4 regions of the Methylorubrum subtropicum genome follow, and region 1 is predicted to be linked to each of the others. Evidence: predicted binding sites of a transcription regulator. Region 1 holds the regulator's gene; each other region holds the start of a gene.
The links. The regulator LexA, encoded in region 1, represses DNA repair genes until DNA is damaged. The targets are predictions, from matches to a motif close to TGTTCNNNNTGTGTTCNG.
Positions count from the first base shown of each region.

Region 2: a site for LexA is predicted at 1,734-1,751, ahead of recA (recombinase RecA). Genes of this name have one in related genera too.
Region 3: a site for LexA is predicted at 1,012-1,029, ahead of parE (DNA topoisomerase IV subunit B). Genes of this name have one in related genera too.
Region 4: a site for LexA is predicted at 1,886-1,903, ahead of AAHG03_RS21005 (DUF3072 domain-containing protein). Genes of this name have one in related genera too.

Region 1 is NZ_JBBXMW010000015.1:91,625-94,852, forward strand. Features, by position in the region: gene AAHG03_RS19635 (beta-keto acid cleavage family enzyme) at 1-35, shown strand, start outside; gene AAHG03_RS19640 (DUF1236 domain-containing protein) at 313-1,263, shown strand; gene lexA (transcriptional repressor LexA) at 1,458-2,171, shown strand; gene AAHG03_RS19650 (ComEC/Rec2 family competence protein) at 2,165-3,228, opposite strand, start outside.
Region 2 is NZ_JBBXMW010000011.1:89,392-92,619, forward strand. Features, by position in the region: gene AAHG03_RS16295 (hypothetical protein) at 7-204, opposite strand; gene recA (recombinase RecA) at 571-1,650, opposite strand; gene AAHG03_RS16305 (hypothetical protein) at 1,970-3,228, opposite strand, start outside.
Region 3 is NZ_JBBXMW010000003.1:331,364-334,591, forward strand. Features, by position in the region: gene AAHG03_RS06505 (hypothetical protein) at 29-487, shown strand; gene AAHG03_RS06510 (hypothetical protein) at 637-825, opposite strand; gene parE (DNA topoisomerase IV subunit B) at 1,088-3,139, shown strand; gene AAHG03_RS06520 (HEPN domain-containing protein) at 3,157-3,228, opposite strand, start outside.
Region 4 is NZ_JBBXMW010000018.1:15,616-18,843, reverse strand. Features, by position in the region: gene AAHG03_RS21020 (response regulator transcription factor) at 1-161, opposite strand, end outside; gene AAHG03_RS21015 (MarR family winged helix-turn-helix transcriptional regulator) at 161-700, opposite strand; gene AAHG03_RS21010 (branched-chain amino acid aminotransferase) at 910-1,797, shown strand; gene AAHG03_RS21005 (DUF3072 domain-containing protein) at 1,917-2,162, shown strand; gene AAHG03_RS21000 (sigma-70 family RNA polymerase sigma factor) at 2,609-3,228, shown strand, end outside.

The DNA of each region.
Region 1 (3,228 bases):
CCGACGAGGCGCGGGCGATGCTGCATCTGAACTGAACCGACGCGCCGGGCCCCAGCCCCCCCTCATTCCCACCCACTCCCCTCATCCTGAGGTGCTCCGCTGCGCGCCGCCACCTCAGGATGAGGGCGAGAGGGGGAAAAGCGTCGAACGGAACGCGGCGCGATCCCGAAAAATCCGCCCGGACAAATCCCCTTCTCTGTCCCGCCATCGCTCCGAAACCCGGGCGATTCGCGGAACGGTTTGTCCGCACCGGCCGTTGCGAGGCCGGTTTCGGCGCTGTGGGCAGCGTCGCGTAGGGGACAGGGACGTACCATGAGCAAGTTCTTACGCAGCACGGCCACAGCGGCCATCCTCGTGCTCGGCGCCGCGACGGCCATGGCTCAGGGCGGCGGCGCGGGCGGTGGCGCCGGTGGCGGTGCGGGCGGCGGCGCAGGCGGTGGCGGCGCCGGAATGGGGGCCGGCGGCGGCGCGGGTGGCGGCGCGGGCGGTCCCGGCGGCGGCGGCGCGATGCGCGGCGGTGAGGCCGGTGGCGCGGGCGGCGCCGGTGGCGCCATGCGCGGCGGCGAGGCCGGCGGCGGCGCGGGTGGTGCCATGCGCGGCGGCGAGCCGGGCGGTACCGGCGGCGCGATGCGCGGCGGTGAGCCGGGTGGTGCCGGCCGGGCCGGCGAGCCCGGCGGCAAGGGTGCTGCGGGCGAGCGTGGCGGCAAGGACGCCGCCGGTGAGAAGGGCGGTCGCGACGGCGCCGAGCGCGGCGAGCGCGGTGGCAAGGACGCCGCCGGCGAGCGTGGCGGCCGTGACGGCACCGAGCGCGGCGAGCGTGGCGGCAAGGACGCCGCCGGTGAGCGCGGTGGTCGTGACGGCGCCGAGCGCGGTGAGCGCGGCGGCAAGGACGCCGCCGGTGAGCGCGGTGGTCGTGACGGCGCCGAGCGCGGTGAGCGCGGCGGCCGGGACGGCGCGGCCGACCGTGGTGGTCGCGGCGGCAACGTCTCCGAAGCCCGCGGCGCCTCGCGCAGCCTGAACAGCACCCAGCGCACCGAGTTCCGCCAGTCGATCACCAGCACCAACGTCACGCGCGTCACCAACGTGAATTTCGGTCTCAACGTCGGCACGGCGATCCCGCGCTCGATCGCGCTGCACCCGCTGCCGCCGGCGATCCTGACCCTGGTGCCGGCCTATCGCGGCTTCCAGTTCATTCTGGTCCGCGACGACATCGTCATCATCGATCCCGACACCTACGAGATCGTGGACGTGATCCCCGCCTGATCCGGTCCCGGATCGGCCGAGAGGCAGCGAAGAGGGCGGCGGAGCTTCGGCTCCGCCGCCCTTTCCTTTCGAGCCGTCGCCCTCAAAACGGCCAAGGACGCCCTTGCGGAACAGGTGGGGAACGTCTAGCCTGTTCGCGATTTGTTTTTCCGTGATCGGGCCGCGCCTCTGCGGCGTTCGACAGCAGGTGCCGCATGCTGACCCGCAAGCAACTCGAACTGCTCCAGTTCATCCAGGCCCGGATGCAGGAGAGCGGCGTCCCCCCGTCCTTCGACGAGATGAAGGACGCGCTCGATCTCAAGTCGAAGTCCGGTATCCACCGCCTGATCATGGCGCTGGAGGAGCGCGGCTTCCTCCGTCGTCTGCCGAATCGCGCCCGCGCGCTCGAGATCCTGCGCATGCCCGACGCGCCGGCCGCCAAGCCCGCGCCTGCCGAACCGCGCCGCTTCACCCCGAGCGTGGTCGAGGGGGGACTTGCCGGCAAGCCGAAGGCGCCGGTGGTTCAGGCCCAGGACGGCGAGGGCCGCCCGGTGATCGTGCCGGTGATGGGCCGGATCGCCGCCGGTACGCCGATCTCGGCCATCGAGAGCCAGAGCCACACCATCGCGATGTCGCCGGACTTCCTGGCCGGGGGCGAGCATTACGCGCTCGAAGTGCGCGGCGATTCGATGATTGAGGCCGGCATCCTCGATGGCGATCTGGTGGTGATCCACAAGCAGGAGACCGCCAACAACGGCGACATCATCGTCGCGCTGATCGACGACGAGGAAGCCACGCTGAAGCGTCTGCGCCGCCGCGGCTCCTCGATCGCGCTGGAGGCCGCCAACCCGGCCTACGAGACCCGCGTGCTCGGGCCCGACCGGGTGCGCATCCAGGGCAAGCTCGTTAGCCTCGTGCGCCGCTACTGAGGCGAATCGGGCGCTTCGACCGGCTCGGGGGCGGCCTCGGGGCTCGCGGCCGGGGGCGGCGCGGGCGGTCCGGTGCCGGGGCGCTCCTGCCAGGGCTTGGGTGAGCCGGCGCCGCGGGCGGTGACGACCTCCGGGCCGGTCGGTCTGAGGCGGATCGCGGTGGCGCCGTTCGCTGCGAGATAAGCGCGGTCGATCCGCAGCGGCGCGGCGCAGTTCGGCGGGGCCGTCAGGCGGCTGATCAGGATGTCGGCGCGGGCGCAATCCTCGGCGAAGGCGCGCTTGTCGGTGACCAGCGCGACCTTGCGGCCATCGGCGGCGATCATGGTGCAGCCGAGGCGGTCGCAGCGCACATCCGGGCCGCCGCTCACGTCGGCAGCCCTGCGCGCGTCACCGTCGGCCTTGAGCCACTGCTCCAGCACGAAGCCCGGCGGGCGCCCAAGCACGGCGAGCCGCCCGTCCGATCCGCGGAGCGCCGCCCCGGCCCCGTCGCGGTCCACGTAGAGATCGAACCGTGCCGGGCTCGCCGCGAAGGCGAGGCCGAGTGCTGCGGGCAGCACCGCCAGCGCCCGCAGGCGCGAGACCGGCAGCGTCGCGACGAGGAGCGCCAGCGCCAGCAGCGCGAGCGCCCCGGTGCCGAAAGCCGGCAGCACGACGTTGGCTTGGCCGAAGCCCGAGATCCAGGCGGAGATGTCGAGCATGCCCCGCACGGCGAGCCCCATCAACCACCAGACCGGTTTGTCGAGGGCAAACGGATAGGCCAGCATCCCGAGGACCGCCGCGGGCATCACCGCGAGCGAGACCAGCGGCAGCGTCAGCGCGTTGCCGAAGAGGCCGAACGGCTGCACGGTCTGGAAGTGGTAGGTCGCGAAGGGTGCGGTCGCGATCTGTGCCACCAAGGTCGTGGCCAGCGTTCCGACGCCGACCGTCATCAGCCAGGACAGGGCGCGGGCGAGCCACGAGCCGCCGTCACGGGCAAACAGTCGCCCGTCGAGGAGTGGCGCGCAGGCGATCAGCCCGGCGACCGCCCCGAACGACATCTGGAAGCTCGGGCCGAGCA
Region 2 (3,228 bases), on a different contig from region 1:
ACCCGCTCACACCATCGGGCTCACGGCCCGCCCGTGCATGGTGATCCGGTAGTAGTCGGCATTGGCGGAGGAGCGCACCGCGAGGCCGCGGCGGACGAGGGCGTTGAGGGTGGTGCGGCAGGGGCCGCTGTCGTGGACCGGGATCCATCGGTGCTCCTCCTGACCCGCCAGCCATTGCAAGGCGCGCATCTGCCTCTGGTTCAACGTCGATATCGTCTGATTCATCTCTGATCGCGCAGAAATAGGCCCGCCTCTGGCGGCGGACCAAGTCATTTCTGGAGGCGCTGCAACGTCCGCAGCTATTAGGACGGACGACGTACGGGAGATGTTTAATCCGGGAAAGTACCTCGGTCGAGAAGGTCTCGTCCTCAGGCTCATCTATAGGAAGACGTTTCTTCCTTTAATCCTTGTATTCATTATGCCAGTCCGATCGGTCTTGCGGTGATGTGCGCTGGCGCAAGCCGCGGACTTGCCGCAGGGACGATACCGGAAAGCCCGCGGCGAACACGAAAAAGGGCGGGAGGATGAACCTCCCGCCCCGCGGATCGTGCTTGCGCCGTGAGTGGGCCGTCAGGCCTCGCCCTCGTCGAGGTCGTCCGCCGTCGGCTTGGCGTTCTCGAGGATGCGGTCGGCGACCAGCCCCGAGTTCTGCCGGATCGACGCCTCGATCTTGTTGGCGATATCGGGGTTGTCGCGCAGAAAACCCTTGGCGTTCTCGCGGCCCTGGCCGAGGCGCTGGCTGTCGTAGGAGAACCACGCGCCCGATTTGTCGACGATGCCGGCCTTCACGCCGAGATCGACCAGCTCGCCGACCTTGGACACGCCCTCGCCGAACATGATGTCGAACTCGACCTGCTTGAACGGCGGCGCGACCTTGTTCTTGACGACCTTGACGCGGACCTGATTGCCGATGGCCTCGTCGCGGTCCTTCAGGGTCGAGACGCGGCGGATGTCGAGGCGCACCGAGGCGTAGAACTTCAGCGCGTTGCCGCCCGTCGTCGTCTCGGGGCTGCCGTACATCACGCCGATCTTCATCCGGATCTGGTTGATGAAGATGACCATGCAGTTCGAGCGCGAGATCGAGCCGGTGAGCTTGCGCAGGGCCTGGCTCATCAGGCGGGCCTGGAGGCCGGGCTGGCTCTCGCCCATCTCGCCCTCGATCTCGGCCCGCGGGGTGAGCGCGGCGACCGAATCGACCACGAGCACGTCGATGGCGCCCGAGCGCACCAGCGTGTCGGTGATCTCCAGGGCCTGCTCGCCGGTATCGGGCTGCGAGATCAGCAGGTCGTCGAGGTTGACGCCGAGCTTGCGCGCATAGACCGGGTCGAGGGCGTGCTCGGCATCGACGAAGGCGCAGACGCCGCCCTTCTTCTGCGCCTCGGCGATGGTGTGGAGCGCCAGCGTCGTCTTGCCCGACGATTCCGGCCCGTAGATCTCGATGACGCGGCCCCGCGGCAGGCCGCCGACGCCGAGCGCGATGTCGAGCCCGAGCGAGCCGGTGGAGACGGTCTCGACCTCCTGCACCTTGTCGGACTTGCCGAGGCGCATGATCGAGCCTTTGCCGAAGGCCCGCTCGATCTGCGACAGCGCCGCATCGATCGCCTTCGCCTTATCCTTGTCCGCAGCAGCCATCGTCGTGGATTCCACCATCTTCAGCGCAGGCTGTGCCATCGCGTAAGGCTCCTTATGCATGGGAGGGGCGCGAGGCTCAATGCGCCCGGGCCGATGCATTTCGTACTTGTTTTGTTCTCATTGCGCAAGGGTCGGGTGGGGTTTTGGGGGTGATCCTGTTGAGGGAGAGGCCTTGCCGCGTCCCTCTCCGAATCATCGTGTCGGTCACCACGGCACTTCTCCTCCCCCTTGCGGGGAGGAGGTAGGAGGTGGGGGTGGTGCCGGATGAAACTCGGCGATCCATCCTGAACCACCCCCACCCCCAACCCCTCCCCGCAAGGGGGAGGGGACCCGCGACTCACCCCTTGTTGTTGTCGAGCGGGCGCCCGAGCAGGCGGGCGAACTCGGCCTCGATCTCCTCGACCGAGAACGGATTCTGCGCCGTGGTCTCGGCGGCAGGGGCGTCCGGCTTCGCCGGCTCGGGCTTGGGCGGGGCCGGCGCGGGCTTCGCTTCCGGCGCAGGCTTGGGCGCGGCCTCGGCGGGTTTGGCCGGGGCCGGCTTCGGCGCGGGTGCGGGTTGGGGTGGGGCCGGCGGCGGGACGGCCACGGGGGCGGGATCGGCCGGCGCGGTCATGGCCGGGATGGCTTTGGCGCCGGCCTCGACCTTCGGCTCGGCGGCGGGCTTCGCCTCCGCGGCCGGCTTCGGCGCGGGGGCCGGCTTGGCAGGCGCCGACTTGGCCGGAGTGGGCTTGGCGGGCGCGGGCGGCTTCGGGGCCGGCGGCGGATCGGCCTGGGCGGCGGCCATCGCGGCGGCGAGCGGGTCGGGGCGCAGGTCCGGGGCGGGCGGCAGGGGCGGGGATTCGGGCCCGCCCGGCGGCGGCGTCACCGCGGAGGAGGGGCGCTTGAGCGCGACCTGAAGCTGGCGCGCCATGTCCGACAGCACCGCCGGATCGACCGGCCGCGGCCCGCGCCCGGCGATGACCGGCGGCGTCTCCGGCACCGGCTCGGAGGCAGGCGGCGGGGCGGGGGCAGGGGCGGGCGGCGGCACGGGCTCGGGCGGCGTGTCGGCGAGCGGCGGCGCGCTGCGCCGGATCAGGCGGCTGACCGGCGAGGCGGGCCGGGAGCGGGCCGGCGCGGCGGGCGTGGGCGACACCACCTCCGGCTCGAACAGGCCGGGATCGAGCGGCGGCGTGCGCTCGGGATGCGGCGGCTCGGCACCGGGCAGCGCGGGCGGCACGACCTCCGGCATCGCGAAGGCGGGCGGGGCCGGGCTGTCGAGGAATTTGTCGGCCCGCGCGGCGTCCAGGGCCGGGTCGGCGGTCTGGTCGGGCTCGGGGGCGTAGCGCGCGCCCGCGCCGCGCTGGATGTTGCGCTCGATCACCACGTCGTTCGGGCCGCCGACGAGGAGCAGGTGCTCGACGTTGTCCCGCCGCAGCAGGATGAGCTGGCGCTGCCGATCCAGCTCGTAGATGTCGACGATGCCGAGCCGCGGCTGGCGCCCGCGCCCGTTCGCGCCCGCGGTCAGCGACAGGCCGCGCCCGGAGAAGCGCCGGAACAGCAGCACCGCCCCGATCAGCAGAACCAGGATGACGAGGAAGATCACCAGGAACTGCACGA
Region 3 (3,228 bases), on a different contig from region 1:
CGATTCCCTTGCCCTTCCGCGAGCCGACATGACGCCCCGCCTGCTCCTCGCCGCCCTCGGCCTCGCCGCGCTGACCGCACCCGCCCTCGCCGCCGATGGCCCGCCCAAGCTCGACGTGGAATCGACCTGCAAGTCGGCGCAGCGCGCCCAGGTCAGCATCAGCGACAACGCGAGCCTGGAGGGCTGCCTGCAATCCGAGCGCAGCGCCCAGGACGAGCTGAAGAAGAACTGGAGCAAGTTCCCCGGCGCCGCCAAGACTCAGTGCTCGCAGCAATTCACCGCGGGCGGTTCGCCCTCCTATGTCGAGCTGGTGACCTGCCTCGAACTCGCCAGCGGCACGGTGCCCTCGCAGGGGCGCGACGCTGCGGCCCAGAGCCCCGTTGGCGGCGGCAAGGCGCCCCCGGAGCGCAAGACCGGAAGCGACTTGACCAAGGAGCCCTCGCCGGCGCAACGCACCGACCCGATCAAGGTGCTGAACGACAAGTGATTTTTTGGGAGTGAGGGGCGGGCGCAAAGCCCGCTCACTTCATTGACGGTACGCCACCGAAGCTCACAGTGAAGCTTCAGAAAAAACTGCGCCCTGGATTGCTTCGGCTCCGCCTCGCAATGACGGGGTTGGAGCGGAAAGCGCGGCGATCAGACGAAATACGTGATCGTCGCAGCCAGCGCCGTCGCCATGGTCGCCAGGGCGAAGCCCGAATGCGCGAACATCAGCGAGCCCCGGGGAGCGACCACGGCCTCCTGCTCTTCGTAGCCGAAGGCCTGACCGGCGACGCGCTCCAGGCGCGAGAGGGAGAGGTGGCGGGCCTGCGCAGCGGCGGTCATCGGCGTGTCTCCCAATGGTCAAGCTCTCATTGGCGGAACAACGTGCGAACCCGCACATCGGTTCCGGCCCCGTCCGGCAGTCACTCTTTAACCATCCGCTTGCATCACTGGCGTGACGGTCCCGCGCCGGCCGGTTTGAACGCCGCGCCGTCGCCATGCGAGAGTACGGCCGAACGGGGTGCTTTTTGTTTCCCGTTTGTTCCTGTATCAAGAGGGTATGAAGAGCCATGCAGCCCGCCGCCCCGATTCGAGGAGCCGTCGCGTGAGCGATCCGGCGCGCGATCTGTTCGGGCCGGGGGGCAAGCCGCTGTCTACGGCCGAGCCGAAGCCGGTCGAGCGCCGCAAGCTCGCTGCTGTGCCGACCCCGGAGCCCGCCGAGGCCGGCTACGACGCCTCGGCCATCGAGGTGCTGGAGGGGCTGGAGCCGGTGCGGCGGCGGCCCGGCATGTACATCGGCGGCACCGACGAGCGCGCTCTGCACCACCTCTTCGCCGAGGTGATCGACAATTCCATGGACGAGGCGGTCGCGGGCCACGCGAGCTTCATCGAGGTGGAGTTGGAGGAATCCGGCAGCCTCGTCGTCACCGACAACGGCCGCGGCATCCCGGTCGATCCGCACCCGAAGTTTCCCGGCAAGTCCGCGCTCGAGGTCATCATGACCACGCTGCACGCGGGCGGAAAGTTCGACTCTAAGGTCTACGAGACGAGCGGAGGCCTGCACGGCGTCGGCATCTCCGTGGTCAACGCGCTCTCCGACGTGCTGGAGGTCGAGGTCGCCCGCAACCAGACCCTCTATCGCCAGACGTTTTCGCGCGGCCATGCGCAGGGCTCGCTTGAGACGGTCGGCCGGGTGCAGAACCGGCGCGGCACGCGGGTGCGCTTCCATCCCGACGCGCAGATCTTCGGCTCGCTCAAGTTCGATCCGCGGCGCCTGTTCAAGATGGCCCGCTCCAAGGCCTACCTGTTCGGCGGCGTCGAGATTCGCTGGCGCTGTGCCCCTGCCCTGCTCGAAGGCCTGGAGGACGTGCCGGCCGAGGCCGTTCACCGCTTCCCCGGCGGGTTGTCCGACTATCTCGCCCGCGACATCGAGGGGAAGGAACTCGTCCTCGACGCGATTTTTTCGGGCAAGATGACGAAGCCCGGCTCGCACGGCTCGCTCGAATGGGCGGTGGCCTGGACGGTGGCCGACGACGGCGTCTCGCATTCCTACTGCAACACGATTCCGACCCCTGAGGGCGGCACCCACGAATCGGGCCTGCGCGTCGCGTTGCTGCGGGGCCTGCGCGAGCATGCCGAGCGGGTGAACCAGGCCAAGCGCATGACGTCGGTGACGACCGACGACGTGATGGCGACCTGCGCCTCCATGCTCTCGGTCTTCATCCGCGAGCCGGAATTCCAGGGTCAGACCAAGGACAAGCTCGCGACGGTGGAAGCCTCCCGCATCGTCGAGACGGCGGTGCGCGACGCCTTCGACCACTGGCTCGCCGCCTCGCCGGCCCAGGCCAACAAGCTGCTCGACTGGGTGATCGACCGCGCCGAGGAGCGCCTGCGCCGCCGCCAGGAGAAGGAGGTCGCCCGCAAGAGCGCCACCCGCAAGCTGCGCCTGCCCGGCAAGCTCGCCGATTGCTCGGCCGCCGGCACCGCGGGCTCTGAGATCTTCATCGTCGAGGGCGACTCGGCCGGCGGCTCGGCCAAGCAGGCCCGCGACCGGGCCACGCAAGCCGTGCTGCCGCTGCGGGGAAAGATTCTCAACGTCGCCTCGGCCAGCCGCGACAAGCTCGGCGCCAACCAGCTGATCTCGGACCTGACGCTGGCGCTCGGCTGCGGCACCGGTGCCAACTTCCGCGAGGGGGATCTGCGCTACGACAAGGTCATCATCATGACCGACGCGGACGTGGACGGCGCCCACATCGCCTCGCTGCTGATCACCTTCTTCTACCGACAGATGCCGAAGCTCATCGACAAGGGCCACCTTTATCTGGCGATCCCGCCGCTCTACCGGCTCAGCCAAGGCGCCAAGTCGGCCTATGCCCGCGACGACGCCGACAAGGAGCGGATCATCAAGACCGTGTTCAAGGGGGCCAAGGTCGACATCGGCCGCTTCAAGGGCCTCGGCGAGATGATGCCCGCCCAGCTCAAGGAGACCACGATGGACCCGCGCAAGCGCACGCTCCTGCGCGTCGCGGTCCTGGACGAGGCGCGGGAATCGACCGGCGATACGGTCGAGCGGCTGATGGGGAACAAGCCGGAGGCGCGGTTCGCGTTCATTACGGAGCGGGCGGCGTTTGCGGATGGGGCGGAGTTGGATATTTGATCCAACCGCTCTTCCCCTCAGGCTTCTGAATCGCCCGCTGCGATCAGAGCTGTCGCTTGATCGAGGCAGCGCACCGCCTCCTCGATCAG
Region 4 (3,228 bases), on a different contig from region 1:
GCGCTCGCGGCGGCGGTGACGCGGAACCCCTGCTCCGAGAGGAAGCGCGCGAGCAGTTCGCGCAGGCGCCGGTCGTCGTCGACGATGAGGATGTGGGGGGCGTGGTCGGGCAGCTCGGCCCGCGGCTTCGGGGCCGCTCCCGGTGCGGGCGTCGCCGACATCAGGCGCGCGCCCCGGCGCGGCGGGCCATCAGCCGGCGCACGGCGGCGCGATCGCCGGGCTCGATCATCGCCAGCAGGAAGCCCTGCGCCGAGGCGATGCGGGCATCGCGATCATTCCGGCCCGCCTCGTCGGCCGGCTCCTCGATGGCGCGGGCGACGCGGCGCACCTGCACGCGGGTGAGGTCGGCGGTGAGGCTGCGCCCGGTCGGGGTGCAGAACAGCAGGCGCTGGCGCCGGTCGCTGGTGCCGGTGCGCTGCTCGACATAGCCCTGGTCGATCAAGTCCTTGAGCACGCGGTTCAGGCTCTGCTTGGTGATGCGCAGGATATCGAGGAGTTCGGCGATGGTGAGGCCGGGATAGCGATCGACGAAGTGCAAAACCCTGTGATGGGCCCGGCCGAAGCCGTACTGCGCCAGAATCCGGTCGGGATCGCCGACGAAGTCGCGATAGGCGAAGAACAGCAGCTCGATCAGGTCGTCGCTGTCGCGGACGGGTCCGGCCTCGGGTTCGGACCGGACCGGTTCGGCCGCTCTCGTCATCACGCGGGTCACGTCGTCGGAGCCTTCCGTCGAAACCGCAGGGCCGGGCGTCCGGCCGGATACGTCAGTGTTGTTGACATATCTCAGCCCCGTTGCTACCCGTCAACCCGCCCGGCTGCCTCCTCCCCGCTCGTTGCGAGCGGTCGCGCGCCGGCCTTCAGCCTTGATCCATGCGACCCCGCGCGGCCGCGCAGAGGAAGTTTTGAGCGATGTCCGTCATCCCGTTCGACGAGCGCGAGGGCACGATCTGGTTCGACGGCGCCATGGTGCCGTGGCGCGATGCGAAGATCCACGTGCTGAGCCACGGCCTTCACTACGGATCGGCGGTGTTCGAGGGCGAGCGGGCCTATGGCGGGGCGATCTTCAAGAGCCGCGAGCATTCCGAGCGTCTGCGCCGCTCCGCGCAGCTCCTCGACTTCGAGATTCCCTACTCGGTCGATGAGATCGAGGCGGCCAAAGCCCACGTGCTCGCCACCTCCGGCCTGCAGGACGCCTATCTCCGCCCCGTCGCGTGGCGCGGCTCGGAGATGATGGGCGTGGCGGCGCAGAAGAACACCATCCATCTCGCCATCGCGGCCTGGGAATGGCCGAGCTACTTCGATCCGGCGACCAAGATGAAGGGCATCCGCCTCGATCTCGCCGACTACCGCCGGCCCGACCCGCGCACCGCCCCCTCGACCTCGAAGGCGGCGGGTCTCTACATGATCTGCACGATCTCGAAGCACCGGGCCGAGAACAAGGGCTACGCCGACGCGCTGATGCTCGACTGGGAGGACAACGTCGCCGAATGCACCGGCGCCAACGTGTTCTTCGTGGCTGACGGGGTGATCCACACGCCCCAGGCCGACCGCTTCCTCAACGGCATCACCCGTCAGACGGTGATCGAACTGGCCAAGCGCCGCGGCGTCCGCGTGATCGAGCGCCGCATCCGTCCCGAGGAGATGGCCGGCTTCTCCGAGTGCTTCATCACCGGCTCGGCGGCGGAGGTGACCCCGGTCTCCGAGATCGGCCCCTACCGCTTCACCCCGGCCGAGCTGACCAAGACGCTGATGGACGACTACACCGCCGAGGTTCAGCCCCGCGCCGCGGCCGCCTGATTTTTTTTTGGGTCTCTGTGGAGGGCGCGATCACGGCGCCCTCCCGCCGGAACCCTCGCTTCGCCCTCGCGTTTCATGAAGGACTGTCAAGAACAATCCATGAACGCGCAAGGTGCCGCATGACTGCCAAGACCAAGGACAAGCCGGCCGAGAACCCGAAGGTCGATCCGACCGACGAGTCGAACCGGATCAAGGACCCGAACGAGTGGACCACCGGCGGCGAACCGATGACCGGCGCCCAGGCCTCCTATCTCAAGACCCTGTCCGAGCAGGCGAAATCGCCCGAAGCCTTCGACCCGGACCTCGACAAGGCCGAAGCCTCGAAGCGCATCGACGCTCTGCGGCAGGAGACCGGCAAGGCGTAAAGCCCGCAGACGCGTTTCCTATTCAAGGCGCCGTTGAACCGGCGCCTCCCACCCACCCCCCTCATCCTGAGGTGCCGCGCAGCGGCCTCGAAGGAGGGCTCCAGCTCGCTCAGCGATCCCTGGAGCCCTCCTTCGAGGGCGCCGCTTCGCGTCGCCACCTCAGGATGAGGGGGTTTGTTTGGACGAAAGAGTCCGTTGGAGAGGCGCTCAGCCCTCGGCCGTCCCGGACAGCGCACGGCCCCCAGCCCCGCTGACGCGCCCCACCCCAGAACCCATCCGGCAGTTCTCGCAGCAGCGGCGGCAGAATCCGCGGCTGCCTTTCCTAAGCCGTGCCGCCATGTGTCTCCGGCGTTACAATTTCGTTTAGCACCAGTTCATTTTTCGATTGGTATCGAACCTAGAATTCTTCCAAGAAGCTGAGCCATATAGTCGAGGCCACTGCCAGGATGACCGACGAACCGACGCACGCCGACCGCGAAGATCTGTCCGAGACGGATCGACAGGACGCCACGAAGGCCGTTCCGGGCCATCTGGCGCTGGCGCTGCGCGACTATTTCGACGTGGCCGCGCAGGCGCCGCTCCCCGACCGGCTCGGCGAGCTTCTGGCCCGGTTCGAGACGGCGCTCGCTACCCTCGGCGGGCGGGTGGAGACGGTGTTTCGCGACGACCTCGTGAAGGCGCTGCCGATGCTGCGCACCTTCGCGATCTCGCTCACCGCCAACCCGAGCCGCGCCGACGACCTCGTGCAGGAGACGATGGTGAAAGCCTGGGCCAACCGCGAGCGGTTCACCCCCGGCACCAACTTCACCGCGTGGCTGTTCACGATCCTGCGCAACCAGTTCTACACCGAGATCCGCAAGGGCCGCCGCGAGGTCGAGGACGCCGACGGCGTCCATGCCGGCACGCTCACGACCCAGGCCGACCAAGAGCACGCCGCGGGCCTGCGCATGGTGATGAACCTCATCGGCACGCTGCCCCTGCCGCAGCGCCAAGCGCTGCTGCTCGTCGGCGCCGAAGGCTTCACCTACGAAGAAGCCGCCGAGCGGCTGGGCTGTCAGGTCGGTAC